DNA from 4 places in the Mesorhizobium sp. M1312 genome. Region 2 is predicted to be linked to each of the others. Evidence: predicted binding sites of a transcription regulator. Region 2 holds the regulator's gene; each other region holds the start of a gene.
What was found. Region 2 encodes PhoB, which activates phosphate uptake and scavenging genes when phosphate is short. Its sites were predicted from a motif close to TGTCATNNANCTGTCAT; they were not measured.

Region 1 (7,491 bases), on a different contig from region 2:
CGCCTACCGCCGTGTCGGTCCCGCGCCGTTCAAGGAGGCGCTCTATGCTGGCGAAGCCAAGGCCGCTTGATCGGATCGTCGACGTCGAGGCCGGCATCGCCGCCGAAGCGGCGGGGCTCGATGCGCTCTATGGTCATCTGAAGCCGCTTGAGATCATCGAGCGGTCGGCCCAGGAGTTCTTTCGCGGCGAAATCGCCGCGGTTTCGTCCTTTGGCGCGGATTCGGCGGTGCTGCTGCACATGATCGCTAAGATCGACCGGAGTTTGCCGGTGATCTTCCTCGACACCGGCAAGCATTTCGACGAGACGCTCGGCTATCGCGACGCGCTCGTTGCCGATTTCGGGCTGACCGACATCCGGGTGATCACGCCTGACGAAGCGGCGCTCGAACGGATCGATCCGACCGGCAATCTGAACGAGACCGACACCGACGCCTGCTGCGACGTCCGCAAGGTCGAGCCGCTGGCGCGCGGCGTCGAGCCGTTCCGCGCCTGGTTCACCGGCCGCAAGCGTTTTCAGGCCACGACGCGGGCAGCGCTTCCGGTGTTCGAGGCGGTCGGTTCTCGCATCCGCGTCAATCCGCTGGCGCATTGGACGACCGCTGACCAGGCCAACTATATGCGCGCGCATGCGCTGCGTGAAAATCCGTTGGTTGCCTATGGCTATTTGTCGATAGGCTGCTTCCCATGCACGCAACCGGTGCAACCGGGCGAGGACGCGCGCAGCGGCCGCTGGGCAGGGCACGCCAAGACCGAGTGCGGCATCCATTTGTCGGGGCTGGAAAACTCGCTGACCGACGCATCGCTTTAGGATCTTTTTTGAGCGTTAGGAATTTTCGATGACCGAACTGACGCCAGAGACTGTTACCCGCCTCTGGACCCCGACGGGTTTTAGCGAGGACGAGTGGAGCCATGCCGAGAGTGCCGACGCACTGTCCGGAAATGGCCGCTTCATTCTGCCGTTGCAGGCGTTTCTCGACCTCGACCCAGCGGTGCGCCGGTCGGCGAAGGAACGCCTTGGCGTGCTGCTTCAGCCCGGCGACCAGCTCGAAAGGATCGCAGACCTGCTCGACCAGATATCGCTGGTCGCGTTGGCCTTTCCGGCTTTCAGTGACGGCCGTTCCTTCTCCAAGGGAGAACTGCTGCGCAGCCGCTACCATTTCGAGGGCGCGGTTCGCGCCACCGGGCAGGTTCTGGTCGACCAGCTACCGCATATGCTGCGCCTCGGCTTCGACGAGTTCGAAGTGTCGCATCCGGTGCTTTTGAAACGGCTCGAGGAAGGCCGCACCGGCGGTCTGCCGCTGTATTATCAGCCGACCGAGAAGCCGGAGGCCAAAGGCCCTAAATATTCCTGGCGGCGGGTGCACGCCGGCTGATCGCCTGCGAGAGCAGATCGCCGCATCTGGTCGGACCACCTTGCAGATTCAGTCTTTATTTTCGGTGACCTGCCATTAGGATAGGCTTATTATTTCGCGTTCCGAAATAAATTCGCCACCAAGGGAGGAACCGGAATGGCTGGTAAGAAGATATTGATGCTCGTTGGAGAGTTCAGCGAGGAATACGAGATTTTCGTCTTTGAACAGGCCATGCATGCGGTCGGCCACACTGTCCATGTCGTGTGCCCCGACAAGAAGGCGGGCGATATCCTGAAGACGTCGCTGCATGATTTCGAGGGCCACCAGACCTATACGGAAAAGCTCGGCCACGACTACATTCTCAATAAGACGTTTTCCGAGGTGAATCCGGCTGAATACGATGCCGTCTATGCGGCAGGCGGGCGCGGCCCGGAATATATCCGTATCGACAAGCGCGTGCAGGCGCTGGTGCGGCATTTCCACGAGACCGGCAAGCCGATCTTCACCATCTGCCATGGCGCGCAGATCCTGATGGCGGTCGACGGCGTGCTGCGTGGCAGGGAAGTCGCGGCGCTGCAGTATTGCGAGCCGGAAGTCACGCTCGCCGGCGGCACCTACATCGATGTCGCGCCGACCGGCGCCCATGTCGACGGCAATCTGGTATCGGCCAAGGGCTGGCCGGGCCTCGCCGCCTTCATGCGCGAATGCCTGAAAGTGCTCGGCACCGAGATCCACCATGGCGAGATCCTGATGCGCGACGAACGCAAGGCGGCTTGAGCCAGGCCTTGGAAAACCGCCGCTCCTGTGGTGAGGCTGTTCTACAGCGGCGCGCGTCCTTTCTGGACGCGCAAAGGACGCTGTAGCACATTGATTCTACGCATGATCCTCTCCGAAAATCGATTTCGATTTTCGGGGTCATGCGTTTACGCAGTCATCCGCGCTTCGCGAAACGACACCAGCTTGCTGCGGCTCTCATCCCACAGCGCCAGCTTGACGCAGCGCAGGCTGTCGAGAAGCGTGACGCGACCGATTTCGCGCAGTTCCGGATAGTCCCTCAGGACCTCCTGCAGCCGATAGCACGGCACCTTGGCGGAGAGGTGGTGCACGTGATGGACGCCGATATTGCCGGTGAACCAGTTCAGCACCGGCGGCAGGTCATAATAGGACGAGCCGTGCAGGGCCGCGTGCTGAAACTCCCATTCGGAGTCCTTTGCCCACTCAGTCTCTTCGAATTGGTGCTGGACGTAAAACAACCAGATGCCGGCGGAACCGGCGAGAACGACAATGGGCAAATGGACAACCAGGAACGCTTCGAGGCCGACGAACCAGACGAGGGCGGCGGCGGCGACCGCGATGGCCACGTTGGTCGCCATTGACGACACCCAGGGCGTCAGGCCGCCTCGCATCATGCCGACCGGCAGTCTCTGCTCAAAGATGAAAAGCCAAATGGGGCCGAGGCCGAACATGACGAGCGGATGGCGATAGAGACGATAGGCAAGGCGGCCCCGCCAGGACATTTGCCGATATTCCGCGACGGTCAACGTCTTGATATCGCCCGTGCCGCGCTCATCGAGATTGCCGGCGCTGGCGTGATGGGTTGCGTGGGCACGCCGCCAGCAATCGTAGGGCGTCAAGGTCAGGATGCCCAGGCCGCGGCCGATCCAGTCGTCGGCGGTGCGGTTGGCGAAGAAGGAACCGTGGCCGCAATCGTGCTGGATCATGAAGATCCGCACCAGAAAGCCGGCGGCCGGAAGGATGAGGATCAGACCCCACCAATGACCATGGGCATAGGCAGCCGAGGACAGTGCCCACAGCGTGGCAAAGGGGATGAGGGTGATAGCAAGTTCGACGGCGCTGCGCCGCCTGTCTGGTTTCTTGTAGCGCGCCAGGATTTTCAACCAGGCACGTTTGCTGTTCGCCACAGCTTCGGGGGAAATCATGTTCATCAGGAAGCATAGACGGACCATTCCGACGCCGCAAGGCAGGCATCACGCGAAGTTACTGCGCGTAAATGTCGCGCGATGCGCAAGGTACTGCAATGTGGAAGGGCATGCTTGGGTTCCGGCGGCACGAAAGTGTTGGTCTACCGCCTGTGGCCACCGGCGGCTACGCTGCTCTCGATGCCGTCCAGGCGGTCGAGCAATTCCCTGAAGCGATCGGGAATATCGTTCTCCGTCCGGAACGCCGGCAGCGCACGCAGAAAGCGCGTCGTTGCCTCGGTGCCGAACTGGCGCCTGATGCCGGCCGCGAGCCTTTCACGTCTTTCGTCATTGGCGCGGGCGCTATTCTTGTTATGGTCGCCGTTGTTGCGGGTCATCATCTCAAAATCCTGTGTCGGCTTCGAAACTCTTCCAGCAGACGAATGGTTCCCCCATCGCAGCATCTTGGCAAGCAAAGCCGGCGGTTACAGTAAAATTTGAATTAATATCGAAAGGTCTTCATGATGCGCCGTCAGAGCGCCAGCGGCCTCTTCAGTATCGCTTGCCCCTTGATTTTTGGCCGCCAAACCTCGATATCGGGCACAAAATCCACATCATTCGAAATGACGGGAAACGGCGATGAGCGACCAGGCAAAAGACGAACGCGCGCCCGATGAAGCCGAGACGACCGGGGCTGCCACCGAACACACGGAAGGCAGCGTCGACGGCGACTATGAAGCGCTTGTGCGGCTTCTGAAGGAAAACGACGAGTTGAAGGACCGCGCGCTCCGCGTCGCAGCCGAGATGGAGAATCTGCGCCGCCGTACCGCCCGTGACGTGCACGATGCGCGTGCTTATGCGGTTGCCAATTTCGCCCGTGACATGCTGTCGGTATCTGACAATCTGCGCCGTGCGCTGGATGCGATCCCGGCTGAGGCCAAGGCGTCGGGCGATGCCGGTTTCAAGGCGCTGATCGAGGGCGTCGAGCTCACCGAGCGCGCCATGCTATCGGCGCTGGAGCGGCACGGGGTGAAGAAGCTCGAGCCGGAAGGCGAGAAATTCGACCCGAATTTCCACCAGGCGATGTTCGAGGTACCCAATCCGGAGGTGCCCGCCAACACGGTGGTCCAGGTCGTGCAGCCAGGCTATTCGATCGGCGAGCGGGTGCTGCGGCCGGCCATGGTCGGCGTTGCCAAAGGCGGACCCAAGCATGTCGCCAGCGAAGCGCCGGTCGAGCCAGGGCCGGTGAATGAGCAGGCTGAGAAGGATGCGTAAGTTAGGGGAATAGGGGAACGCTACGTACGGTAAAGTGGGGCAATTGCCTACTCCGGCCGTTGCCTTCTCTCCCCCTACTGCCTTATCCCGCTACTGCCCTACTCAGGCCGCGAAACGCTGGGCTTCCCCGCCATAATAGTTGACGTAGCGGGCGCCGATCTCCTGGACCGGCATCACCACGAACACGTCGACCGTCGAGAATTCGCGGTCAATGACGCAGCCGTCGCCGATGCGCGCGCCGACGCGCAGATAGCCCTTGACCAGCGGCGGCATCGCCGCGATCGCGGCCTTGGCGTTGACCGCCTCGATCGGCATCAAGTCCATGGAACAGTAGCGCCCGGCGACCGCGCGCACGTCCCAGGCCGAATTCGTCCGGCAGTGATGGGCGAGATAGGTCAGCGCTTCGGCGTGCGCCGCCGGCACGGTGCCGTGGAACGAAGCGCAACCGGTCATCACGCCGATCCCGTAATGGTTGATATAGGTCCAAATACCCTGCCAGAGCGCCTCGATGGTGCGCTTCGAGCGGTATTCCGGCAAGACGCAGGAGCGGCCGAGCTCGAGGAAACGCTGGCCGGGGTGGCGGGCGATAAGATTGGTCAGCTCGAATTCGCCCTCGGAATAGAAGCCGCCGGCCGCTGCCGCGATTTCCTGCCGCAGCAGGCGGTAGGTGCCGACAATGCGGCGATGCTCGGGACCGGACAGCGAGGTGTCGAAGACGAGCAAATGATCACAAAGCGGATCGAAATGGTCGGCGTCACGGCGGTCCTGCACCTGGAACAGGTTCTTCCTGGCGCCAAGCTCGTCATAGAACACCCGGTAGCGCACTTCCTGCGCGGCGGCGATCTCAGCCTCGTTGCGGGCGAGCCGCACTTCGAGGTTGCCTATGCGGCCGAGCGCTTCGCCTTTTATGACGGCATCGACGTTCCGCCCGGTGAGCAAAGCACCGCTGGCGTTCGGCCGAGCGTCACATTCCGGCATAACTGTATGCACGAGTGATTCTCCTTCGAGCCATCCCTCTTGGCACGGGGATACGGTGTAGGTGCAACAGGATTGTGACAGTACCGTGATACGGCGTTGCCGGCAATACTTCGTCGGCTGGGTAATCCTTCAACCGGCTATGTTACGCCGGGAAACTTGGAAGGACAGCTCGGCAGATCACGCCGCCACCTGGCCTTCGACCGCATGGACAAGCGCGTCGGGGTCGAGCGGCTTGGTGACGAAGCCGCTGGCACCATGGGCGAGCACGGCGTGGCGGGTCTTTTCCTGACTGTCCGCCGAAAGCACCATGATCGGAACCGGCGGCACGGCGGTTTCCTCCTCATGCCGGCGAATGGCGGCGATGGCGTCCAGCCCGTCCATGACAGGCATGTGCAGGTCCATCAGCACCACGTCGAAGCGGTGCTTGTGACCCGTACCAGTGACGGCCTCGACGGCGGCCTTGCCGTTGCCGACCACTTTCACGCGATGCCCGGCCTTTAGCAGTGTGGCACGGGCAAGCATGGCGTTGATGTCGTTATCCTCGGCGATCAGCACGGACAGCCCCTGCCTGCGGCCGCCAATGGCACGGACGGATGGTGCGCCGGGCTTTTCCGGCTGTGGCTGGGTGAGGGCGGGCACGCTGCTGGTCAAAAGCACGCGCAGCAACGTCTCGCCGCGAACCGGCCGTGCCAGGAAGGTGGCGTAGCCGCTGGCGCGGAACTCGCCCAGCATGCCGCGGTCGGTCGGCGCGATCAGCGTGATCGCCTCGCAATCGGCAAAGCCGCTCTGGCGAAGGCGCTTGAGCAAACTGCCGTCGCCCTCCTCCATGGCCGCATCAACCAGAAGTACGTCGCAGCCTTCTGCGAAGGACGCTGCCTGGGCGGCGGTCGCAGCCAGATCGACCATGCCGCCATTGGCACGGATGGTGCGGGCGATGGCGTCGGCCTCGATGGCGTTCTTCGACAGTATCACCGCGCGCCGCCCTGACAGCGCATTCTGGCGGGTCTGCGGCGGCTCGGTGGCCGCTATTGCAGGGATTTCGAAGACGAACTCGGAGCCTTGGCCGAGGCGGCTCGACACCGAAATCGTGCCGCCCATGGCGATCACCAGGCGCTTGGAGATGGCAAGACCGAGCCCGGCGCCGCCATGCGCGCGGGTCGACGTGCCATCAGCCTGTTCGAATTCCTCGAAGATGCGCTCCATATCGTCCTCGTGCAGGCCGGGACCGGTGTCGGCGACGGTGAAGCATATGCGGTCGGTGGTTTCGGTGCGGGCACGAGCGATGCTCACCAATACGCCGCCGCTGTCGGTGAACTTGATCGCGTTGCCGATCAGGTTGAGCAGCACCTGCCTGACCCTTCCCGGATCGGCTGATATCATCTGCGGCACGTCGGGTTCGACGTGGCAGCCAAGGCCGATATTCTTGGCGAAGGCGCGCGCGGCCAAGAGTTCGACGATGTTGTCGGCGATCTCGCGCACCGACATTGGCTGCGGTTCGGGATCGAAGCGGCCGGCCTCGATCTTGGAATAGTCGAGCAGATCCTCGATCAGCGCCAGCAGCGCGCTGGCCGAGGTCGAGACGGCGCCGACATAGGTCCGTTGTTCGGGCGAGAGATTGGTGTCCGCCAGCAGCCTGGCCATGCCCATGATGCCGTTCATCGGCGTGCGGATCTCGTGGCTGACGGTGGCGAGGAAGCGCGATTTGGCCTGGCTTGCATATTCGGCTCGCTCACGGGCGGTGATCAGCGACGATTCGGCGTGCTTGCGGGCGGTGATGTCGCGGGCGATGGCGCGATGCGAGGCGCCGCCGTTCTCCTTGTCGCGCACGGACAGTTCGATCCATGAGAACCAGCGCGGGCCAGCCGGCGTACGAATGGCGACGTCGGTGGAGCTCAGGCATTCGTGGTCGGAAAAAGCGGCATCGGGAACGATGCCGACCTCGATGCCGAGTTCGGCAAGGGTCCTG
Region 2 (7,491 bases):
TCGTCGACATTCCCGGCGGCTTTACCGATCCCGCGACGATCCTGCCGGTGCAGATATTCATGTGGGCGGATTTCCCAGAAGCTGGATTCCAGCAGAAGACTTCGGCGGCGATTTTGATTTTGCTGGTGTTTTTGGTCATCATGAACGCCATCGCGGTGATACTGCGCAGGCGCTTCGAGCGGCGCTGGTAAGGAGTACTGGTAAGGAGTAGAGGATATGAACATCATGACGGAAGCCGGCGTCGAGCAGAAACTGAGCAGCGGAACCAATGCCCCCTCGATCAAGATGAAGGGCGAAAAGGTCTCCGTTCATTACGGCGAGAAGCGAGCTCTGTTCGACGTGGATCTCGATATCCGCGAGAACCAGGTGACGGCGTTGATCGGCCCATCGGGCTGTGGCAAGTCGACCTTCCTGCGTTGCCTGAACCGAATGAACGACACGATCGATATCGCGCGGGTGAGCGGCAAGATCACGCTCGACGGCGAGGATGTCTACGACCCGAAAATCGATGTCGTCGAGCTGCGAGCTCGCGTCGGCATGGTATTCCAGAAGCCGAACCCGTTTCCGAAGTCGATCTATGAAAACGTCGCCTACGGTCCGCGCATTCATGGCCTGGCCAGGAGCAAGGCCGAGCTGGACGGCATCGTTGAATCGAGCCTGAAGAAGGCCGGCCTGTTCAACGAGGTCAAGGATCGCCTGCTCGAGTCGGGCACCGGTCTCTCCGGCGGACAGCAGCAGCGCCTGTGCATCGCGCGCGCCATCGCCGTGTCGCCGGAAGTTATCCTGATGGACGAGCCCTGTTCGGCGCTCGATCCGATCGCCACCGCCCGCGTCGAGGAACTGATTGACGAACTGCGCCAGAACTACACGATCGTCATCGTCACCCATTCGATGCAGCAGGCAGCGCGCGTGTCGCAACGCACGGCGATGTTCCATCTCGGCTATCTGGTCGAGGAGGGCGCGACCGACAAGATGTTCACCAATCCCGACGACAAGCGCACCCAGGACTACATCACCGGCCGGTTCGGCTGAGCGGTCCGGCGGCGAATTTCGAAAACGAGGACAGTATCATGGGTGAACACACCGTCGCATCTTTCGACGAGGAACTGGAGCACATCGACAGGCTGATCCGCGACATGGACGAGCTCGCCGCGGCGATGGTCGCAGCCTCGATTCGCGCGTTGCTTGCGTCAGACAATGCGATGGCTCAGCGCGTCGTCTCGGACGACGCCATCATGGATGCGCGGCAGCGCGAACTCGACGATAGCGCGATCACGCTGATCGCCAAGCGGCAGCCGATGGCGCAAGATCTGCGCGCCGTGGTTGGCGCAATCCGCATGGCCGGTGATCTCGAGCGCATCGGCGATTTGGCCAAGAACATAGCCAAGCGGGTCAGCGCAGTCGGGCAGAGCGCCACGCCGCGTAATCTATCGCACGGGATCGACGCGATGGCGGATCTCGTTCTTGTGCAGCTCCGCGGGGTGGTTGAGCACTATGTGTCGCGCAATGCCGGCGCGTTGAAAGAACTGCGCGCCGACGACCAGAAGATCGATGTGAAATACACGGCGGTTTTCCGCGAACTCCTGACCTATATGATGGAGGATCCGCGCAACATCACCGCCTGCACGCATCTTCTGTTCTGCGCCAAGAATCTCGAGCGTATTGGCGATCATGTCACCAACATCGCCGAAAACGCCTACTTTGTCGTGACCGGGCAGCAACTGCCGGCGGATCGGCCGAAGCTAGACGAAACGATGATCTCGGCGCCAGCGACATGACAGGAGTGACCGGCCGATGATCGCGCCGCGCATCATGGTGGTGGAGGATGAAGAGCCGCTGGGCGTCCTTCTTCGTTACAATCTGGAATCCGAGGGTTATCAGGTCGAGGTGGTGACGCGCGGCGACGAGGCCGAAATTCGGCTGCAGGAAAACGTGCCCGATCTTCTGGTGCTCGACTGGATGGTGCCGGCGGTTTCCGGCATCGAGCTTTGCCGGCGCCTTCGGGTGCGTCCCGAAACCGAGCGGCTGCCGATCATCATGCTGACCGCGCGCGGCGAGGAGAGCGATCGGGTGCGCGGCCTTTCCACCGGAGCCGACGACTATCTGGTCAAGCCGTTCTCGACGCCGGAATTCATGGCCAGGGTCAAGGCGCTGCTGCGCCGCGCCAAGCCGGAAGTGCTGTCCAGCGTGCTTAAGGTCGGCGACATCGTGCTCGATCGCGAATCGCACAGGGTCTATCGCAAGAGGAGCGAGATCCGGCTCGGGCCAACCGAGTTCCGGCTGCTCGAATTCATGATGCGGCACCCGGGTCGAGTCTTCTCGCGCAGCCAGTTGCTCGACAATGTCTGGGGCGAGACGATCTACATCGACGAGCGCACGGTGGACGTCCATGTCGGACGGTTGCGCAAGGCGGTCAACAATGGTCGCATGCCTGATGTCATCCGCACCATCCGCGGCGCGGGCTATGCGATCAGGGAAGACTAGCTGATATTCAGGGTGATGCCGGCCTGCGACCGGCGGCCTCCTGCGCTTCCGCTCCTCACGTACCCAAAAGTACGCTCCGCTCCGGTTCTCGGAACCCACCATTCTCGACTCGGCCTGACCTGAATCAACGCACCCCAAGTCGCGATCCGGCGATCCCTGCCTTCGAATTCAAGCCACGTTCCTTCCGACCGAGCCGGCTCGCGCCTGAATGCCCGGCGCGAAAATCTCCTGGTCGACGAAGCTCAGCGCCCGCATGGCACAGCCTTCGCGGATCAGCGGCAGTTCGTTCGGCTCGGTGTCGAAGGAAATCGAACCCGAATGCTGGCCGCCGGCGGTCTGGGCGATGGCCTCGCGCAGGGCCGGCTCAATCAGGTCGAAGGCGGCAGCGCTAGCGCCGACCATGGCGACCGGCGCCGGATCGATCAGCGCGAACAGGCTGCCGAGCCCGAAGCCGAGTGCTTCGCCGGCCTTGCGGTAGGCTTCGCGCTCCGGTCCGTCCGTCTGGCGCGCCCGGGCCGCCAGTGCCCGCATCTCGGCGTCGCTGACATCGGCGACCGGCTCGGCGTTCTCGCTCAATTGCCTTGCGTTGCGCCAGATAGCGTAGTTGCCGGCGTAGGCCTCGACGCAGCCGCGCCGCCCGCAACGGCAAAGCGCGCCGCCCGGCCGGTGGATCATGTGGCCGAATTCACCGCCTGAGGAATGGGTGCCGGTGAACAGTTCTCCCTTCAGCACCAGCCCCATACCGATGCCGTGCGAGAGCAGGACGGCGATGAAATCGTCGCGGTAGCGATTCGGGTCGCGCCAGCGCAGCGCCACGGCCATCATGTTGCAGTCGTTCTCCATGATGGCCGGGATGCCGAACTCGCGTTCCAGAATGTCGGCGAAGGCGATATTCGTCTGCGGCGTGATCGGCGACCACAACATGGCGCGCGCATGGGAATCGGTGATGCCCTGGATCGCCAGCGCGATGCGGGCGACGCTTTGGACATCGAGGTCGGGGTCTTCGACCCGGCGCCGGACGATGGCGACACATTCGCCGATCAGCTCGTCGCGCGACATGGTCAGCGTGTCCAGCCGGCGCTGTTCCTCTGCGACCACCTGTCCGGCATAATCGATGACGGCGACCGACAGGAAATTCAGCGACAACACGACCGCCAATACCGCAGCGGCTTCCGGATTGAGGCTGAGGCCGACCTGCGGTCGGCCGCGTTTCATCGAAACGGTCTCGCTCGCCTTGATCTCGGTCAGGATGCCTTCCTGGATCAGGTCGGAAGAGATCGCCGATATGGTCGAATGGCTGAGGCCAGTGGTTGCGGCGATCTCGGTTCGCGACGGCTGGCCGGCCCGGCGTACGGCCGAAATCACCATGGCCCGGTTGCGCCGGCGCAAATCGTCATGACGGATTCCAACCGACATTCTTTTGCTTCCTCCCTATTGCCGCGGCCGCTCATGGATCGGAAGCCGTCGGTAATGTCCGATAAATATTCGCAGAAGCAGCGGGCCCTGTCATTGTTTATTCCGAGACTCGAAATAAGTCGGCAGGGACATCAAGATCCATCAGGTTTGATGTTGACAGCGCTTCGGCGTTGGACCAGTATTTTTTCGAGGCTCGAAAAAATAGAGCCTTTGTGCCGGCCTTCGGGCCAGTCTGGTCGTGCCGTACGCGGCGCAGGGAGGAATATCATGAAGAGATTCACAGCCGCCATTCTGGTGGGGGTCGCGATGTCGCTGACGCTCGCGTCGGTCGCACAGGCGAAGGACAAGGTCATTGGCGTTTCGTGGTCGAACTTCCAGGAAGAGCGCTGGAAGACCGACGAAGCCGCCATGAAGACGGCGATCGAGGCAGCCGGCGACAAGTATATTTCCGTCGATGCACAGTCCAATCCCGGCAAGCAGCTGACTGACGTCGAGAGCCTGATCTCGCAGGGCGCCAACGCGCTGATCATCCTTGCGCAGGATGCCTCGGCCATCGGGCCGGCGGTGCAGAAGGCGCTGGACGAAGGCATTCCGGTCGTCGGCTATGACCGGCTGATCGAGAACAAGGACGTCTTCTATCTGACCTTCGACAACCAGGAAGTCGGCCGCATGCAGGCCCGCGAAGTGTTCAAGGTGGCGCCGGAAGGCAATTACGTCTTCATCAAGGGCTCGGGCGCCGACCCGAATGCCGATTTTCTGTTCGCCGGCTCTATGGAAGTGCTCAAGGATGCCATCGACAGCGGCAAGATCAAGAATGTCGGCGAGGCCTATACAGACGGCTGGCTTCCCGCCAACGCCCAGAAGAATATGGAACAGTTCCTGACCGCCAACGACAACAAGGTCGATGCGGTGGTTGCCGCCAATGACGGCACCGCTGGTGGCGTCGTCGCGGCGCTGACGGCGCAAGGCTTGGCCGGATCCGTCCCGGTGTCGGGCCAGGACGGCGACCATGCCGCGCTGAACCGCATCGCGCTCGGCACGCAGACCGTATCGGTGTGGAAAGACGCGCGCGAACTCGGCAAGAACGCTGCCGAGATCGCCTCGCAGCTGGCCGACGGCAAGCAGATGACAGACATTGCGGGCGTCAAGGACTTCACCACGCCGGGCGGCAATGTCGTTAAGTCGCTGTTCCTGACGCCGATTGGCATCACCAAGGACAATCTCAACGTCGTCATCGACGCGGGCTGGATCAAGAAGGAAGAGGTCTGCGTCGGCGTGGCGGCGGGCACTGTCCCGGTCTGCAACTGATCCGGCCTTCGCAAGAAGCCTGAAACGCCGCGGCTTCACGCCGCGGCGTTTTTTCAAAAAGAATTGTTTTTCCGCTTCTCGCGGCTAACTTCTAAGCTGCTTCCGGCATCCCGCGGCAGACGGCAACCCGGTGGGAGGACATCATGACCGACACGACTTCCAACACGCCGGCCGCCGATACAGCTGCCGATCGGGCGCGCGAATCCGAGCTCAGCCCCGTCGGCCGCTTCCTCAAGGCAACCGAGCTCGACATACGCATGCTCGGCATGGTCGGCGCGCTGCTGGTCATCTGGGTTGGAATTCACATCCTGTCGGGCGGGCTTTTCCTCACGCCGCGCAATCTCTGGAACCTGTCGGTGCAGACCTCCTCGGTAGCGATCATGGCGACCGGCATGGTGCTGGTCATCGTGATGCGCAACATCGATCTTTCGGTCGGCTCCGTCGAAGGCGTGATCGGCATGGTGATGGGCGTCGCGCAGGCCGAATTCCTGATCCGGGTCATGGGGTTCCAGCTTGGAAATCCCTGGATATGGATCATCGCACTGGCTGCCGGCGTGGTCCTCGGCCTGATGATCGGCGCGCTCCAGGGCTTCATCATCGCCTATCTCGAGGTTCCGGCCTTCATCGTGACGCTGGGCGGCCTGCTGATCTGGCGCGGCATGGCGTGGCTGATGACGAGCGGGCGCACCGTCGCGCCGCTCGACGCCACCTTCCAGCTCATGGGTGGCGGGCCGCGTGGCTCGATCGGGGCAACCGCAAGCTGGATCGTCGGCATTCTCGCCTGTGTTGCCGTCGCCTTCATGCTGCTCAACGGCCGGTCGCAGCGCAAGCGGTTCAAATATCCGCTGCGCCCCGTCTGGGCGGAGACCCTGCTCGGTGCTGTCGCCTGCGCGGCCATCCTTTGCGCCGTTTGGATCGCCAATTCCTATCCCTGGCCGATCGGCATCGTTCGCCAGTACGCCCAGCGGACCGGCATCACCGTCCCGGAAGGCGGGCTGTTCATCGCCCATGGCATCGCCATACCGGTGCTGATCGCGGTCACTGTCGGCATCGTCATGACCTTCATCTCCAGGCGCACCCGTTTCGGCCGCTATGTCTTTGCCATCGGCGGCAATCCGGAAGCGGCGGAACTCGCCGGCATCAACACGCGCTGGGTGACCATGAAGGTGTTCATGATCATGGGCGTTCTGGCCGCGATCAGCGCGGCGATTGCGTCGGCCCGTCTCAATGCGTCGACCAATGCGCTGGGTACGCTGGACGAGCTCTTGGTCATCGCAGCTGCGGTCATTGGAGGCACGTCGTTGGCCGGCGGCTCCGGCACCGTGCTTGGTGCTATGCTGGGCGCACTTCTGATGCAGTCCCTGCAGTCCGGCATGGTGTTGCTGGGCATCGATTCACCGCTTCAGAGCGTCGTCGTCGGCGCCGTCTTGGTGATCGCCGTCTGGCTCGACACCGTCTATCGCAAGCGGGTCTGAGCATGATCCAGAGCCGAAGGGCCGCGTCAGGTGAAAAGTGGATACCGGGTTTTCGGTCAACATCATGCTCAAGCAAAAACCATAGGGAGGAACGATCATGGCTGACACAACTGCTCCCACGCCACTGATCGATATGCGCAATATTTCGATTGCCTTTGGCGGCATTCGCGCCGTCGACGATGCGTCGATCGACCTTTTCCCGGGCGAGGTCGTGGCGCTGCTTGGCCACAACGGCGCCGGCAAGTCGACGCTGATCAAGATACTGTCCGGCGCCTACAAACGCGATTCGGGCCAGATCTTCGTCAATGGCGAGGAGGCTTCGATCTCCAATCCGCGCGACGCCAAGAAATACGGCATCGAGACGATCTACCAGACGCTGGCGCTCGCCGACAATGTCGACGCCGCCGCCAACCTCTTCCTCGGCCGCGAGCTGATGACCGGCTGGGGCACGCTCGACGATGGCGCCATGGAGGCCGAGGCGCGCAAGGTGATGGGCAGGCTCACTCCTCGTTTCCAGCGCTTCAAGGAGCCGGTGGTCAAGCTTTCGGGTGGCCAGCGGCAGTCGGTGGCAATCGCGCGCGCCATCCTGTTCAACGCCCGAATCCTGATCATGGATGAGCCGACGGCGGCGCTGGGCCCGCAGGAAACGGCGCAGGTCGGCGAATTGGTCATGCAACTCAAGGGCGACGGCATCGGCATCTTCCTGATCAGCCACGATATCCACGATGTGTTCGAGCTTGCCGACCGCGTCTGCGTGATGAAGAATGGTCGGGTCGTCGGCACGGCGCGCACCAGCGACGTGACCCAG
Region 3 (7,491 bases), on a different contig from region 2:
ACGCCGCTGGCGCTGTGCCTGAGGATGAGGCTGGCGCCGTCGGGGATGGCGACTTCGAATTTGTTCTCCCTTGCCGCTTCGTCGGGAAGCGCGAAAAGGACGAGCGGGACATTGGGGCCGGTGTTCCAGTTGGCCTCCATGGCGGCGATCTTCTGCGGCTGATGCTCGAGCGTGTTGAGGCCATGCTGGTCGCCTGCGAAGATCTGAATGGGGATCAGGATCGCCGCGGTGAAAACACCGGTGCGCAATGCCTTCCACATCGATTCCGAGCGGTCGCCATAGAGGTAGCGCAGCGCCGACAGGCCGGCGATCAGGAACGAAACCGTCAGGCCGGAGGCAAGCAGCATGTGGACGAGCCGGTAGGGCATCGACGGGTTGAAGACGATCGCCCACCAGTCGGTAGCGTGCGCTACGCCGTTGCGCATCTCAAAGCCGACCGGCGTCTGCATCCAGGAATTGAGCGCGATGATCCAGAAGGCCGACAGGGTGGTGCCGCCGGCCACCAGCACGGTTGCCAGCGTGTGGATGCGATTGGAGACGCGGCGGAAGCCGAACAGCATGATGCCGAGGAACGCCGCCTCAAGGAAGAAGGCGGTGAGGATCTCATAGGCGAGCAGCGGGCCGGCGATGTTGCCGACGGTCTCCATGTAACCCGGCCAGTTGGTGCCAAACTGGAAGCTCATCGTGACGCCCGAAACCACGCCCATGGCAAAGGACAGCGCGAACACCTTCACCCAGGTGAAATAGGCGCGCATCCAGGCGGAATCGCCTGTGGCGTTGTAGCGAAGCTTGAAGAACAGCAGCACCCAGCCAAGCGCGATGGTGATAGCCGGAAACAAGATATGGAACGAGATGTTCGCGCCGAATTGGATGCGCGAAAGGATGAGCGGGTCCATGGTGGGCTCCGGCTGCTGCTATGTCAGGGAAGATAGGCCGGATGCGCCAAGCGGTCAAAGCGGCGTGGCGTCACGCGAGGCGGAACGCCGCAGGACTGCGGCAGCGGTGGATGCATCTTTCGCATGCCGATGTCCAGAACTGTCAGGAGTGCCATTGACTTCCGGCTGCGCGCACCGACATTCAGCGGACTAAAATTAACAGTTCTCCTTTCAAGCAGCCGTTTTTCAGCCATGCCATCCATCATTTCCATTGCCGGGGTCACAAAGACCTACGCCACCGGTTTCAAGGCGCTGAAGGAGATCAATCTCGATATCGAACGCGGCGAGATTTTTGCGCTGCTCGGGCCGAACGGCGCCGGCAAGACGACGCTGATCTCGATCGTCTGCGGTATCGTCAACCGCTCGTCGGGCACGGTCACGGTGGACGGCCACGACATCAGCCGGGATTATCGCGCCGCACGCAGCCTCATCGGGCTGGTGCCGCAGGAACTGACCATCGACGCGTTCGAGAGCGTGTGGGCGACGGTCAACTACAGCCGCGGCCTGTTCGGCAAGCCGGCCAACCACGCCTTCGTCGAGAAAGTGCTGCGCGACCTGTCGTTGTGGGACAAGAAGGACGCCAAGGCGATCACCTTGTCCGGCGGCATGAAGCGGCGGCTGATGATCGCCAAGGCGCTGTCGCACGAACCGAGGGTGCTGTTCCTCGACGAGCCGACAGCCGGCGTTGACGTCGAGCTGCGTCAGGATATGTGGGCTATGGTGCGCCGGTTGCGCGAGGATGGCGTTACCATCATCCTGACCACGCACTATATCGAGGAGGCCGAGGCGATGGCCGACCGCGTCGGCGTCATCAATCGCGGTGAGATCGTGCTGGTTGAGGACAAGGTGCAACTGATGCGCACGCTCGGCCGCAAAAGGCTGTTGCTGGAACTGCGCAGTCCGCTCGCCACCATACCCGAGACGTTTTCGCGCTACGCGCTGGAGCTTTCGCCGGACGGCAATCAACTGACGTACACCTATGACAACCAGAGCGAACGGCCGGGCGTCGCCTCGCTGCTCCGCGACCTCGAGACGGCCGGCATCCAGTTCCGCGATATCGACACGCAAAACAGCTCGCTCGAGGAGATCTTCGTCAACCTGGTGAGGAAGGACGCATGAACCTGCGAGCAGTCTGGGCGATCTACAAGATGGAGATGGCGCGCGCCTTTCGGACCGTGCTGCAGAGCATCGTCTCGCCAGTCATCTCGACATCGCTCTATTTCGTCGTCTTCGGCTCGGCCATCGGCTCGCGCATCACCGAGATCGACGGCATCAGCTACGGCGCCTTCATCGTGCCGGGGCTGATCATGCTGTCGCTGCTGACACAGTCGATCTCCAACGCCTCCTTCGCCATCTATTTCCCGAAATTCGTCGGCTCGATCTACGAATTACTGTCGGCGCCGGTGTCCTATCTGGAGATCATCATTGCCTATGTCGGCGGTGCGGCGACCAAGTCGATCATACTCGGCCTGATCATCCTGGCGACCGCGTCGCTGTTCGTGCCGCTAACTATCGAGCATCCGTTCTGGATGCTCTCCTTCCTGGTGCTGACGGCGGTGACCTTCAGCCTGTTCGGGTTCATCATCGGCATCTGGGCGAGAAGCTTCGAGCAGCTGCAGCTGGTGCCGCTGCTGATCATCACGCCGCTGACCTTCCTTGGCGGCAGCTTCTATTCGATCGACATGCTGCCCGGCATCTGGCGCACGGTGACGCTGTTCAACCCTGTCCTCTATCTGGTCAGCGGCTTTCGCTGGAGTTTCTACGGCAAGTCCGACGTCTCGATCGGCATCAGCCTCGGCATGACCGTCGTTTTCCTGCTTATCTGCATAGCGATCGTCGCGTGGATATTCAGGACCGGCTACCGGCTGCGGAACTGACCGGCTTACAGCACGCTGAGCCGTGGGCTAGGCCGGCATCCCCTGAAAGATTCCCCTGGACGGCGGTCGAATAGGCGAGCGAGAAATCGCCATGCCGGCGGACCAGCCAGGCGCTCGACATGGGCCCGCTCCTGCCGGATGACCTTGGGCGCGGCGCCCTCGATCAGGCGGTCGAAATGATTGCGCAAGGAGGGCGTGGTCGAGATTCCGCGTGCAGCGCTTCGGAATTGGGATGCCCGCAAGCCCGCGGGCTTCGAATCATTGGTGGCAGCGAGAATTGAACGGAAGCCCCTGGCAATTGGGCATAAATTGGCAATTGGGCATAAAAAAGGAGGGACTTCGGTCGAGCCAAAACCCCTCTTTCACGATTTACCAGCGTGGACCTGGGAGCGCGATGATCTCTAGACCGCGATCTTGCCACCGCCCTGTTTGGTGATGGCGACGACCGACGGCCGCACCGGCATATCGGGCTTGAAGTCGGGCCAGCGGGTCGACGGGTCCTCATAGTAAGAGGGACGGCCAAAAGCCTCCCAGTCTTCGCCGCCGTCGGCCGGATGCTGAACCGCGACGAAGGCGGTCTGGTCGTCGGGCGTGAATAGCGGGCCGCACAGTTCAGCGCCGATCGGCACGCGGAAGAACAGCTTTGATGTCGCCCGTGCCTCGCCTTCGGTGTCGACCGCCCACAGGCCATCGGTGCGACCGGTGGCCTTCGGGCCCTGGCCGTCGGTCGAGACCCAAAGCCGGCCGGCCGCATCGATGGCGCAATTGTCCGGCATGCCGAACCAGCCATTGGCGGTGGTCGCGGTCGAGAAGGTGGCGCCGACTTCGGCCACAGCGGGATCACCGCATTTCAGCAGCACTTCCCACTTGCCCTTGGTGGCAGTGAAATCACCACCGTCCACGACGATCTCGATGATGTGGCCGAAGGCGTTTTCGGCGCGCGGGTTGGCGGCATCGACCTGGTCCGTCTTGCGTTTAGAATTGTTGGTCAACATGACGTAGACTTTGCCTGTCGTCGGATTGGGCTGGATATCCTCGGGGCGGTCCATCTTGGTGGCGCCAAGCAGATCGGCGGCACGGCGCGTCTCGATGAGCACGTCGGCTTGGCTGGCAAAGCCGTTCTCCGCCGTCAGCGGGCCCTGGCCGAAGACGATGGGAAGCCATTCGATCGAACCGTCCTCGGCGAATTTGGCGACATAGAGCGTGCCGTCGTCGAGAAGATCCATGTTGGCGGTGCGGTGCTCGGCGTTGAACTTACCGGCCGTGACGAATTTATAGACATAGTCGAAACGCTCGTCGTCGCCGAGATAGAAGACGACACGGCCATCCTTGGCGACGATCGATTCAGCGCCCTCATGCTTGAAGCGGCCCATGGCAGTGCGCTTCCTTGGCACCGAGGTCGGATCGCTGACGTCGACCTCGACGATCCAGCCGAAGCGATTCGGCTCGTTCGGCTCCTTGCCGATGTCGAAGCGGTCGTAGTGCGCCGCCCATTCATAGGCGCCTTCGGGAATACCCAGGCGCTTGTAGTTGGCGGCTTCCTTGTGGCCTTCCGGCAACTCGCCCGAGAAATAGCCGTGTATGTTTTCCTCGGCCATGACGTAGGTGCCCCAGGGCGTGACGCCCCCGGCACAATTGTTGACGGTGCCGAAGACCTTCGTGCCGGTCGGATCGGCACTGGTCTTGACCCGGTCGTGGCCGGCGACGGGGCCGGACAGTGCCATCTCGGTGTTGGCGGTGATGCGGCGATTGAGCTTGCCGTCGCGCACCACCTGCCATTTGCCTGATACCTTGCGGATTTCGACGATGGTGCCGCCATGCGCGGCCATCTCGATATCGACCTGTTCCTTGCTCAGCGGCGCCTGCTTGGCCTCGCCATCGACGATAGTGACAAGGCCCGGGAACATCAGATGCGGGTTGGTATACTCGTGGTTGACCACCAGCAGGCCATGCTCGGCCGAGCCGTCGATCGGGATATAGCCGACATAGTCGTTATTGTAGCCAAACTGTCTTTCCTGGGCCTGCGCCGACTGTTTTGTCGGATCGAATTCCGGCGAATCAGCAAACAGCGGATCGCCCCAGCGCAACAGCACGTCGGCGTCATAGCCGGCGGCGACGTGGTGCTTGTCATCGACGCCTGCCTCGACCTCGGCGAAGGCGAAGGCCGAGCCGGCGGCGGCGCGGGCATCGTCGGCGAGGATCAGCGCGAGCGGGCTGACGGTGGCAGCGATGGCGGTTGCCGCAAGCGATCCCTGCAGGAAACCACGGCGCGAGAAGCGCGCGGCGATGATCTCGCCCATCGTCTGGTTGTCTGTGGGATTGGCTCCTGGCCCATCGTTTTCCTCAAGCAAGCTGGTGCGGAAATGGGCGTTTGGGGAAAGATGTCCGGTCGAGCGATGTTCAGTCATGGGGGCTTGCCTCTGGCTTCTTGGGATGGCTGGAGCGTGTTGCTTGACTGACCGCGTATCGCCGGGAGATCACAGTTTGATGACGTTGCCGGCCAATTTCCAGCCCCGATTTCGTGTCCATGATCAGCCTCGCTTGACCGCGACCGGCGCTTCAGAAACAAGATCTGCGGCAGGCGGAAGGAACCGCATCGAGAGGGACAAAAAGTGAGTTTCTGGGGACTGGGGCAACTCGGCATTTCGACAGTAATCTTCCTGTTGGCGGCGACGGCGGCCAAGCAATGGGGACTGGCGCCGAGTCTCGGTAAGATCATTTTGACGCTGGCGCTCTATTCGGCGGGCAATCTGATCATGCTGAGGCTGATCCGTGAATTCGGCATGTCGGTGTCGTTCAGCCTGTCGGCGGTGATCCAGCTGGTGTCGGTGAACGTGGTGGCCCTGGTGTTCTTCGGCGAGCGCGTCAATGCGTTGCAGGCGACCGGCATCGTGCTCGCCGTCGCAGCTGTGGCGCTGATCACGCTCGGGCCCTATCTGCAAAAGCTATAGTCGCGCAGACCCCGAAATCGGAATCGATTTTCGGAAAGGATCATGCGCAAAAGTTACGTGCTACAGCGTCCTTTGCGCGTTCAAAAGGACGCGCGGCGCTGTAGGACGATTGGGCCGATGAAGAATACCGCAAGCAAGCTGCTCAACTGGATCGAATTCCCGGTGCTACTGGCCGGACTGGTCATCGCCGGCGGACTGTGGGGGTTCGAGGAACTGATGGAAGTGGCGCGAGACACCACGCCGCACGCCTTCGACACGGAAATCCTGCTCGCCTTCCGTGAAGCGGGCCAGCCCGACAATCCGATCGGACCGCCATGGCTGGAAGGGGCGATGCGCGACATCACCAGCCTCGGCAGCGCCAGCGTACTCGTGCTGATGACAGCGGCGGTGATCGTCTATCTGCTGCTGATCCACAAGCCGGGACCGGCGTTTCTCGTCTTCGTCGCGGTGGCGGGCGGGCAGGCCCTGTCGAGCACGCTGAAGCTCGGAATCGACCGGCCGCGCCCCGACCTTGTCTCGCATCTCGCCGACGTGGCGACGCTTTCGTTTCCGAGCGGCCACGCGATGCTGTCGGCGGTGACATATTTGACGCTGGGCAGCTTGGCGTCGCGCTTCCTGCCTGGGCGAACGACCAAGGTCTATGTGCTGGCACTGGCGGTGCTGACGACCCTGCTGGTCGGCATCAGCCGCGTCTATCTCGGCGTTCATTGGCCATCCGACGTGCTGGCCGGCTGGTGCGCCGGCTTCGCCTGGGCGATGCTGTGCTGGCTGGCCGCATGGGCGCTACAGCGATGGCGCGGGCAGACCGTCGGCGGCTGAACCGGCTGGTCAGACGGCGCTGTGTCGGTCGGCGCGCGGTCAAATCAGCGTGTTGAGGATCTTACGCCCGCAACCTGCCAGCAGGAAAACTGTTGACACACGACGCGTAGCGCGCGGGGCTCCCCAGGACGCAAGCGCCCGTGCACGCCTGACACATGCATTATGATGGTTGAACCATCATAATGGCGGTATTATACATGTGGCGCAGACTCAGACAGGGGTTTTAACCGATGATCACTGCCGCGCAGATGCGCGCCGCAAGGGCGCTGGCCGGCATCGATCAGAAGACGCTCGCCGAGCGCGCCGGAGTATCGCTTCCAACCATCCAGCGCATGGAAGCGAGCGACGGCGTGGTCAGGGGCGTGGTCGACACGCTGATGAAGGTCATCCAGGCCCTCGATGAGGCCGGCGTGGAACTGGCGAGAACCAGGTCAGCGAGCGCGGCGGCAGGGGCGTGCGCCTCAAGCCGGTCGTGCCGCAGAACTCGCCCGGCTGAGCCGACAAAAGTCGCGACGGCGACCGCCGACAGTCCTGCCGACGATCCCGCCGCCTCCTTGGTTTTTATGCGTGCCCCAAACCGCTGTGCACTTTTGGGCGGCATGCGTCAGCAGCGGAAGGCAGTCCATGGATCGAAACCGGCGGGCAATTCATCAACCGGCGCAGCCGACATTTTCCGAACTGTTCACGCCGAAGGTGGTGACGGTGCTGCGCGAGGGCTACACATCTTCCGACCTCACCGAAAGCATCGTCGTCGGCTTCGCGCTGGGCTCGATCCTGTTCATCGACCGCATGGCCAAGAGCATTGCGGTTGAGCCGGACCAGAGACTGGTGCAGGACGATGTCGCCGACAGAACCGGCGCCGCCAACGCATATGATTCCAGCGAAGCCAGCGATGCCGACACCGTCGTC
Region 4 (7,491 bases), on a different contig from region 2:
GCCTTCGGCCGCTCGCTGAAGGATTTGGCGGCGGCAACCAAGGTCTGGCGCGACTTTTCGGAAAGTCCGGAAGCCGTCTACCGCGACGGCTACAAGCACATCAAGAGCGGCTGGAAGAGGGCTGGCGCTTAGCACGCAGCCGAGTTTCCTGTCAGGCGATCTGAGCCGCCGGCGGCAAGCCAGTTGGTGCGCGCCCGCGCCGCTCATCGTTGCCGTCTGCGACTATCCCCATCAGTTTGCGGCGGAGAAAACTGGAAATGTTGTCGAAGACAAAAACCACAAGCAGGATCAGCAGAACCATATAGAAAACATTGGCCCAATTGGTGTTGGTGCGCATCGCCTCCCACAATTTCAGGCCGATGCCGCCGGCGCCGACAGCGCCTATGATCGTCGCTGACCGCGTGTTCGATTCCCAGAAATAGAGGGATTGGCTAAGGAATACCGGCAGAACCTGGGGCAGCACGCCATAGCGCTGCACCATTGCCGGCGTGGCGCCAACCGAGCGGATGCCCTCGCGCTGCTTGTCGTCGATGTTTTCCAGCGCCTCGGAATAGAGTTTGCCCAAGGTTCCGGTGTCGGTGAAGAAGATCGCCGACATGCCGGCCAGCGGTCCCGGACCGAAGCCGCGCGTGAAGAACAGCGCCCAGATCAGCATGTCGACCGAGCGCAGGAAATCGAAGAAGCGCTTTGTTAGCTGGTTGGCTATCCGGCTCGGCGTGACGTTGCGCGCAGCCAGGAAGGCGAGCGGAAAGGCGACGATCGAGGCCAGCACCGTGCCGACAAAAGCCATGACGATGGTTTGCAAGAGTTTCAGCCACACGTCGCCATGCTGCCACTCGGCGTTGTTGAGGACGTTGTCCCAGGCGAGCGCTGCGTTTGACCGCGACGGGTCGATGCGTGCCCCGGAAACGATCAGTGAAGCGACTTCGCCGAACGGCTTTCCCCAGAATGGCGAATTCGTGTCGAACACGAAATTGGCCCAACCGAAGAAACGTCGCCAGGCAACCACTTCGTCATCTTGCACCTCGGCGCGGCCGAGAAAGCCGAACGAGACGTAGGCTGTCGAGCCTGGCCTGCGTTGCTCGATCCAGTCGGGCAGCGGCGTGCGCGGCGTGACAGAACTGTCCCTGGCAATATCGAAGATGACGCTTTCGGTGCCGCGCGTCACGGCGACGAGGTTTGGCGTGATGGCGATCCGGCATTGCCAAGGGTGACGGTCGCCGCTACGACGGCGTTTTCGCGCACCGTTTCAGGCGCAGCCGGGGCGGATTGGTCCGACGGGGCGGCCGGCTTCTCGGCGGTTGGCGCCCCAGGCGCCATGAACGAATCCTGCGACGACTTGTTGGTCGCGATCGCCGGTGCTGGCGCTGCGTCGACCCGCCGCTCGATCACCGCCACCTGCTTGGTCACCCAGTCGGGATCTGGATTGGACCCCAGATTGGAAAAGCGGGAGTAGTCGATCGTCAGATAATTGTCCTTGAACTCGATGTCGGGCCGGATTTCGTAGGACACCCAGTCGGCGAGATCAGCGCCGGCAAGGTTCCAGTTCGCCTTTTCGAGAACGGTGCCGATCGAGAAGACCATGAACAGTAAAAGGTGTAGAGAATGCAAAGAAGGATGCCGATCGGGGCGGCATAGCGCTTCCATAGGGATCGCCGGAACGCATCCGGATGGCGAGTGGCGATGTCGTTGATGGCGTCGGCGTTCATCGCATTACTCTCCGCGCCCGTATGCGAACGCTTGCCGGCCGACAAGACGATGTCTCAGCCATACCGAAAACTGGTCGACGGCGACAATCGTGCAGAACAGCAGAAAGACGATGGCAATCGTCTTGGCCTCATGGCCTCGGCCGATCGAAAGGCGCAGCGATTCGCCGATGCCGCCGGCACCGACGGCGCCGAGAATGGTCGAAGCGCGCACATTGATCTCGAAGCGGAGCAGGAATAGCTCATGAAGTTGGGCAGAACCTGAGGCACGATGCCGAACCACACCCGTTCGACCCAATTGGCGCCAACGGCGCGCAAGCCTTCTTCAGGTTTCATGTCGGCATTCTCGACCACTTCGAAGAACATTTTCCCGAGCGCGCCGATGGTATGGATGCTGACCGCAATGATCGCCGGAATGGGTCCAAGCGAGAAGATTGCCAGAAAAAAGCCGGCAATGACGATTTCCGGAAAGGCGCGGACGATTTCAAGGAAGCGGCGCGTGACGAAACGGAGCCAGCGGTTGGCCGTGATATTGCTCGCAGCGAGGAAGCAGAGCAGGAAACCGAATGTGGAGCCCACCAAGGTTGAAAACAGGGCCATGTTCAGCGTCTCGATCATCCGGTGGAAATACTCCGGAATGTAGATGCTTTGGGTCAGGTAGACCCGGCCTTCTGGGTAGTCGAACTCGAGGCTGCCTTCGTCGTAAGGGGATGGCAGGTCGAACAGCGCGCGCACCGGCTCGAACCAGTCGCGCGGCTTCAACTCGCCGAAAAAGTCGGCGACGTGGGGAAGGCGGTCGAAGAACTTTCCGGCGTTGGTTTCGTTTGCGAACCAGAGCGAGCCAGAGAGTGCAAGAAGCAGGAAAACCAGGCCTCCGATCGTGTAAAGGCGCCGGCGGGCGGCGAGGTCGCGCCAGTGCCGCTCGACAGTGGCTCCCTCCGGTGAAAGCGCAGGCACACGGTAAACGTCGGTCGCACTCATCGATAGATCCCCGGCCCCTGATGCGGCAACGCCGCCGGCGGCGCATGGCCCCGGCGGCGTTGTGGCAGTTTGCTTACGAGCCGATCTTCGCCTTGCGGGCGTCGATGATCGGCTGATAGAACTCTGGGGTGACCGGTGAATAGCCCTTGTAATCGCCGCCTTGTATCGCCGAGAAACAGGCCGGATCGGTTTCCGGAAGCTTGGTCAGGAAATCGGTGATCTTCTGCTTGGCGCCGGCGTCGATCGACGTACGCACGACCAGCGGGCCGTTCGGGATCAGCGGCGACTGCCACAATTCGACAAGGTCGTCCATTTTGAGGACGCCCTTGTCGACCATCTTGCGCAGGTTGCCCGAGCTGTAGCCGTCGTTGAAGTCGCCGACACCGGAGGCCCAGGTGGTGCCGGCATCGAACGTACCCTTCAAGACTTCAAGGACAAGCTGTTCATGGCCGCCACCGAAACCGGTCGACGCGAAGTAGCTCTTCACATCCATGCCGATGTCCTTGGGCAGTGACGTGACCGGGATCAGGTAACCGGAAGTCGAATCGGGATCGGCGAAACCGAGTTTCTTGCCCTTCATGTCGGCGAGCGTCTTGATGCCGGAATCAGCGCGGGCGACCATGACCGCACGGTAGCCGGTCGAACCGTCGGTCTGGATCGTCGTCAGGATCGGTTCAACCGCGTCCTTGTTTTCGAGATAGACCTTGGCGTAGGCGGAAGCGCCCAGCTCGGCAAAGTCAAGTGTGCCGCCGAGCAAGCCCTGGATGACGCCATCGTAGTCGGCGGCCGGGAACAGCGAAACTTTCTCGACGCCGAGGACGTCCTTGATGTGATCGGCGAAGCACTGGTAATTGCGCAGACGGTCGGCTTCGTTCTCGCCGCCCAGAATGCCGACGCGGAACTCCTTCAGGCCCTGAGCCTGAACCGCGCCCACCGCCATGGCGAGGATGGAAACGGCACCGAAAAGTATCTTTCTAAACATTTCGCGTCTCTCCTGTTGGTTCCGGCATCGCGCCGGCAGCGTTCGAATTTTGACAGCGCCAGGCGCTCATTCTGCTTTCGTATATTCGTATACCGGTATCCACTTGCCGGATCGTGGGCCTAGTAGCCGGGAAATGCGGGCTCGAGCGGTCCGGCGGATGCGGCGATTTTTTGCTTGATGATCACGCTGGTCGAGGTGATGGCCTCGGAGATTTCGCCGCCATTGCTGTCGGCGCCATAGACCGTGCGCACGGCCTCACGGTTGAGGTCCTCGGGCGGGCCGTCGAACACCACCTTGCCGGCGGCCATGCCGATGATGCGGTTGCAATAGGTGCGCGCGGTATCCAGCGTGTGCAGATTGGTGACGACGGTGATGCCCTCGCGCAGATTGATGTCCTGCAGCGAATCCATCACCACCTTGGCATTGAGCGGGTCGAGCGAGGCGATCGGCTCGTCGGCGAGGATGACTTTCGGCTGCTGCATCGTGGCACGTGCAATCGCGACGCGCTGCTGCTGGCCGCCGGACAAGGTGCCGGCCGGCTGCAGCGCCGTGCGGGCAATGTCGAGACGCTCCAGCGCCGCGATCGCCTCGGCCCGTTCCTCGCGGGAGAAGACACCGAGCAGATTGACAACGGTCGAGCGGTGATTGAGCCGGCCGAGCAGCACGTTGGTCAGCACGTCGAGACGCGGCACCAGGTTGAATTGCTGGAAGATCATGGCGCAATCGCGCTGCCAACGCCTGAGCAGCGAGCCGCGCAGGCTGGAAACTTCGGCGCCGTCAAAGAAAATCGACCCTTGGCTCGGGTCGATGAGGCGGTTGATCATCCGCAAAAGCGTCGACTTGCCGGCGCCCGAGCGGCCGATGATGCCGACCATCTGGCCGTGCGGGATCAAGATATGGACATTGCTGACGGCGGTGTTCTTGCCAAACCGGCGGGTGACGCCGCAGATTTCGAGCGTGGCTGAGGTTGCTGACATAGGCAAGTTCCAGTCCAGTCGCGTTTCGAAGGTCTGTTAACCTTCGCTAGCGCAGCCGCATGAAACTGCGGTGTCGGATTGATGTCAGTTTTGTTACTGCCCACAGGCTTGGGCGGCGCGCCGTGAATGGTGAATGTGAAATGGGTGAATAGTGAATGGTGAATGGTGAATGGTGACAGTGGCGGCCAGCAGAGGCTGGTGGAAGCTCTTTCTATTCACTATTCACCCCCTTCAGCCGCCGTACTTCTCCAGAAACGCCTCCGCCGAAAGCGCGCGAAAATCGCCGAGCGCCGCGCGCAGGCGGGCATGGTCCCAATCCCACCAGGCAAGTGCCTGATAGCGTTCCGCCGTGCGGCGGTCGAAGCGTTCGCGGATCGGCTTCGCCGGCACGCCGCCGACGATGGTGTAGGGCGCGACATCTTTCGATACCACGGCGCCGGCACCGACTGCCGCGCCGTCACCCACGGTGACGCCAGGCAGGATGGTCGAGCCGTGCCCGAGCCAGGTGTCATGGCCAATGGTGACGCGTTTGGCGCGTCGCTGGGCGAAGAATTCGCTCTCGTGCTCGGCGTCGTCCCAATAGTGCGAGGCGCGATAGGTGAAATGGTGCAGCGTCGGCCGCCAGGTCGGGTGGTTGGTGGCATTGATGCGCACGCTGGCGGCGATGTTGGCGAACTTGCCGATCGTCGCGCACCAGACGCCGCAGTTCCTGCATCATGTAGGAATAGTCGCCGATTGTGCTCTCGGAAACTCGGCAGCGATCGGCGATCTCGGTCCAGCGGCCGAGCGTCGAGTTCTCGACATCCGCCGTCTCGTGGACAAGCGGCGTTTCCGACAGTTTCCTGGTCATGCGGCGATTTTTCCGGCGGCAAAAGCGGTCACGTCGATGACGCGATCGGCCACTGCCTCGCGCACGTCGTGGTCATGGAAGATGCCTAGCAGGGCGACGCCGACCGACTTCTTGGCCGCGATCAGCGTGATCACGACGTCGCGGTTCCTGGCATCCAGCGAGGCGGTCGGTTCGTCGAGCAGCAGGATCGGATGCTCGGTGATGAAGCCGCGCGCGATGTTGACGCGCTGTTGTTCGCCGCCGGAAAAGGTCGCCGGCGGCAATGCCCAGAGTTTTTCGGGCAGGTTGAGCTGCGCCAGCAAGGCGCGCGCCTTGCCGCGCGCGACCTCACGGTCCTCGCCGCGCTCGACCAGCGGTTCGGCAACGACGTCGAGGGCGGAGACGCGCGGCACTGTGCGCAGGAACTGGCTGACATAGCCGATGGTGAGGCGGCGCACGGCAAGCACGGTGCGTGGGCTGGCCGTCGCCAGATCGATGAGCCCGTCCTCGTGCTGGACGATGATCTGGCCTTCGTCGACGGCATAGTTGCCGTAGAGCATCTTCAGGATCGAGCTCTTGCCGGCGCCGGACGGGCCGCCAAGCACGGCGCACTCGCCGCTCCTGATCGAGAACGACACGCCGGCGACGACAGGCAATTTGATGCCGTCGCGCAGATGCATGGTGAAGCTCTTGGCGACATCGGAGACGACGAGAGGGGTCGGCATGATCACACCTGCAGAATGGAAGAAACGAGGAGCTGGGTGTAGGGCGCGCGCGGGTCGTCGAGCACGCGGTCGGTGAGGCCGCTTTCGACGACGCGGCCGTCCTTCATCACCATCATGCGCTGCGACAGCAGACGCGCCACTGCGAGGTCGTGGGTGACGACGATCGCCGCCAGGCCAAGGTCGGTGACCAGGCCGCGCAACAGGTCGAGCAGGCGCGCCTGCACCGAGACGTCGAGGCCGCCGGTCGGCTCGTCCATGAACACCAGCCGCGGCCCGGTGACGAGGTTGCGGGCGATCTGCAGGCGCTGGCGCATGCCGCCGGAAAAGGCGCGCGGTTCGTCGTCGACGCGGTCCTCATCGATCTCGACGCGCGACAGCCAGTCGACCGCCGTCGCACGAATCCTGCCATAATGGCGGTCGCCGACCGCCATCAGCCGCTCGCCGACATTGGCGCCGGCCGAAACGGTCATGCGCAACCCGTCGGCGGGGTTCTGGTGGACGAAGCCCCAGTCGGTGCGCATCAGGAAGCGGCGCTCGGCCTCGCTCATGCGGTAAAGCTCGCGCAACTGGCCGTCGCGCATGCGGTAGCTGGCGGTGCCGGAGCTCGGCAGCAGCCGGGTCGACAGGCAGTTGAGCAGCGTCGTCTTGCCGGATCCGGATTCGCCGACCACTGCCAGCACCTCGCCCGGCCACAGGTCGAAGCTGACGTTCTCGCAACCAATGCGCGAGCCGTAGAACTTCGACAGCGCAGAAACGCGCAGCAGTGGTTCGTCGGTCATTGCGCCGGCTCCGTCGTCTCGGGCGCAAGGTGGCCGCGATGGCCTTGCTCGCGCCGCTTCTCGCAATGATCGGTATCGGAGCAGACGAACATGTGGCCGCCATGGTCGTCGAGGATGACCTCGTCGAGATAGACGTTCTCGGCCGCGCACAGCGCGCAGGGATGGTCGAAGGTCTGCACCTCGAAAGGATGGTCCTCGAAGTCGAGACTGACGACTTCGGTGAAAGGCGGTAGCGCATAGATGCGCTTTTCGCGGCCGGCGCCAAACAGTTGCAGAGCCGGCGAACGGTGCATCTTCGGATTGTCGAATTTCGGCGTCGGCGAGGGATCCATCACATAGCGGCCCTCGACCTTGACCGGATAGGCATAGGTGGTGGCGATGCGACCGTGCCTGGCAATGTCTTCGTAGAGCTTCACATGCATGAGGCCGTATTCCTCCAGCGCATGCATTTTCCGCGTTTCCGTTTCGCGCGGCTCGAGGAAGCGCAGCGGCTCGGGGATCGGCACCTGATA

Region 1: the regulator PhoB is predicted to act here: its motif matches at 5,589-5,605, upstream of olsB (l-ornithine N(alpha)-acyltransferase).
Region 3: the regulator PhoB is predicted to act here: its motif matches at 5,289-5,305, upstream of NKH36_RS18740 (PhoX family protein).
Region 4: the regulator PhoB is predicted to act here: its motif matches at 4,717-4,733, upstream of phnC (phosphonate ABC transporter ATP-binding protein).

The regions. Positions count from the first base shown of each region.
Region 1 covers NZ_JAMYLQ010000017.1:22,641-30,131, reverse strand. Annotated here, with positions in the region: gene NKH36_RS19775 (nitrite/sulfite reductase) at 1-70, shown strand, start outside; gene NKH36_RS19770 (phosphoadenylyl-sulfate reductase) at 45-809, shown strand; gene NKH36_RS19765 (DUF934 domain-containing protein) at 838-1,374, shown strand; gene NKH36_RS19760 (DJ-1/PfpI family protein) at 1,510-2,130, shown strand; gene NKH36_RS19755 (fatty acid desaturase) at 2,277-3,299, opposite strand; gene NKH36_RS19750 (hypothetical protein) at 3,437-3,673, opposite strand; gene grpE (nucleotide exchange factor GrpE) at 3,912-4,547, shown strand; gene olsB (l-ornithine N(alpha)-acyltransferase) at 4,650-5,525, opposite strand; gene NKH36_RS19735 (hybrid sensor histidine kinase/response regulator) at 5,703-7,491, opposite strand, start outside.
Region 2 covers NZ_JAMYLQ010000011.1:13,575-21,065, reverse strand. Annotated here, with positions in the region: gene pstA (phosphate ABC transporter permease PstA) at 1-191, shown strand, start outside; gene pstB (phosphate ABC transporter ATP-binding protein PstB) at 217-1,032, shown strand; gene phoU (phosphate signaling complex protein PhoU) at 1,071-1,778, shown strand; gene phoB (phosphate regulon transcriptional regulator PhoB) at 1,795-2,484, shown strand; gene NKH36_RS14850 (ROK family protein) at 2,653-3,900, opposite strand; gene xylF (D-xylose ABC transporter substrate-binding protein) at 4,168-5,208, shown strand; gene NKH36_RS14840 (sugar ABC transporter permease) at 5,352-6,683, shown strand; gene NKH36_RS14835 (ATP-binding cassette domain-containing protein) at 6,781-7,491, shown strand, end outside.
Region 3 covers NZ_JAMYLQ010000015.1:110,430-117,920, forward strand. Annotated here, with positions in the region: gene NKH36_RS18720 (cytochrome ubiquinol oxidase subunit I) at 1-896, opposite strand, end outside; gene NKH36_RS18725 (hypothetical protein) at 920-1,129, opposite strand; gene NKH36_RS18730 (ABC transporter ATP-binding protein) at 1,128-2,054, shown strand; gene NKH36_RS18735 (ABC transporter permease) at 2,051-2,812, shown strand; gene NKH36_RS18740 (PhoX family protein) at 3,214-5,220, opposite strand; gene NKH36_RS18745 (hypothetical protein) at 5,425-5,763, shown strand; gene NKH36_RS18750 (phosphatase PAP2 family protein) at 5,881-6,582, shown strand; partial or broken gene NKH36_RS18755 (helix-turn-helix domain-containing protein) at 6,813-7,078, shown strand; partial or broken gene NKH36_RS18760 (STAS domain-containing protein) at 7,312-7,491, shown strand, end outside.
Region 4 covers NZ_JAMYLQ010000017.1:84,111-91,601, reverse strand. Annotated here, with positions in the region: gene NKH36_RS20060 (sugar phosphate isomerase/epimerase family protein) at 1-132, shown strand, start outside; partial or broken gene phnE (phosphonate ABC transporter, permease protein PhnE) at 152-1,709, opposite strand; partial or broken gene phnE (phosphonate ABC transporter, permease protein PhnE) at 1,714-2,687, opposite strand; gene phnD (phosphonate ABC transporter substrate-binding protein) at 2,761-3,669, opposite strand; gene phnC (phosphonate ABC transporter ATP-binding protein) at 3,789-4,646, opposite strand; partial or broken gene NKH36_RS20035 (DapH/DapD/GlmU-related protein) at 4,878-5,496, opposite strand; gene phnL (phosphonate C-P lyase system protein PhnL) at 5,493-6,200, opposite strand; gene phnK (phosphonate C-P lyase system protein PhnK) at 6,203-6,979, opposite strand; gene NKH36_RS20020 (alpha-D-ribose 1-methylphosphonate 5-phosphate C-P-lyase PhnJ) at 6,976-7,491, opposite strand, start outside.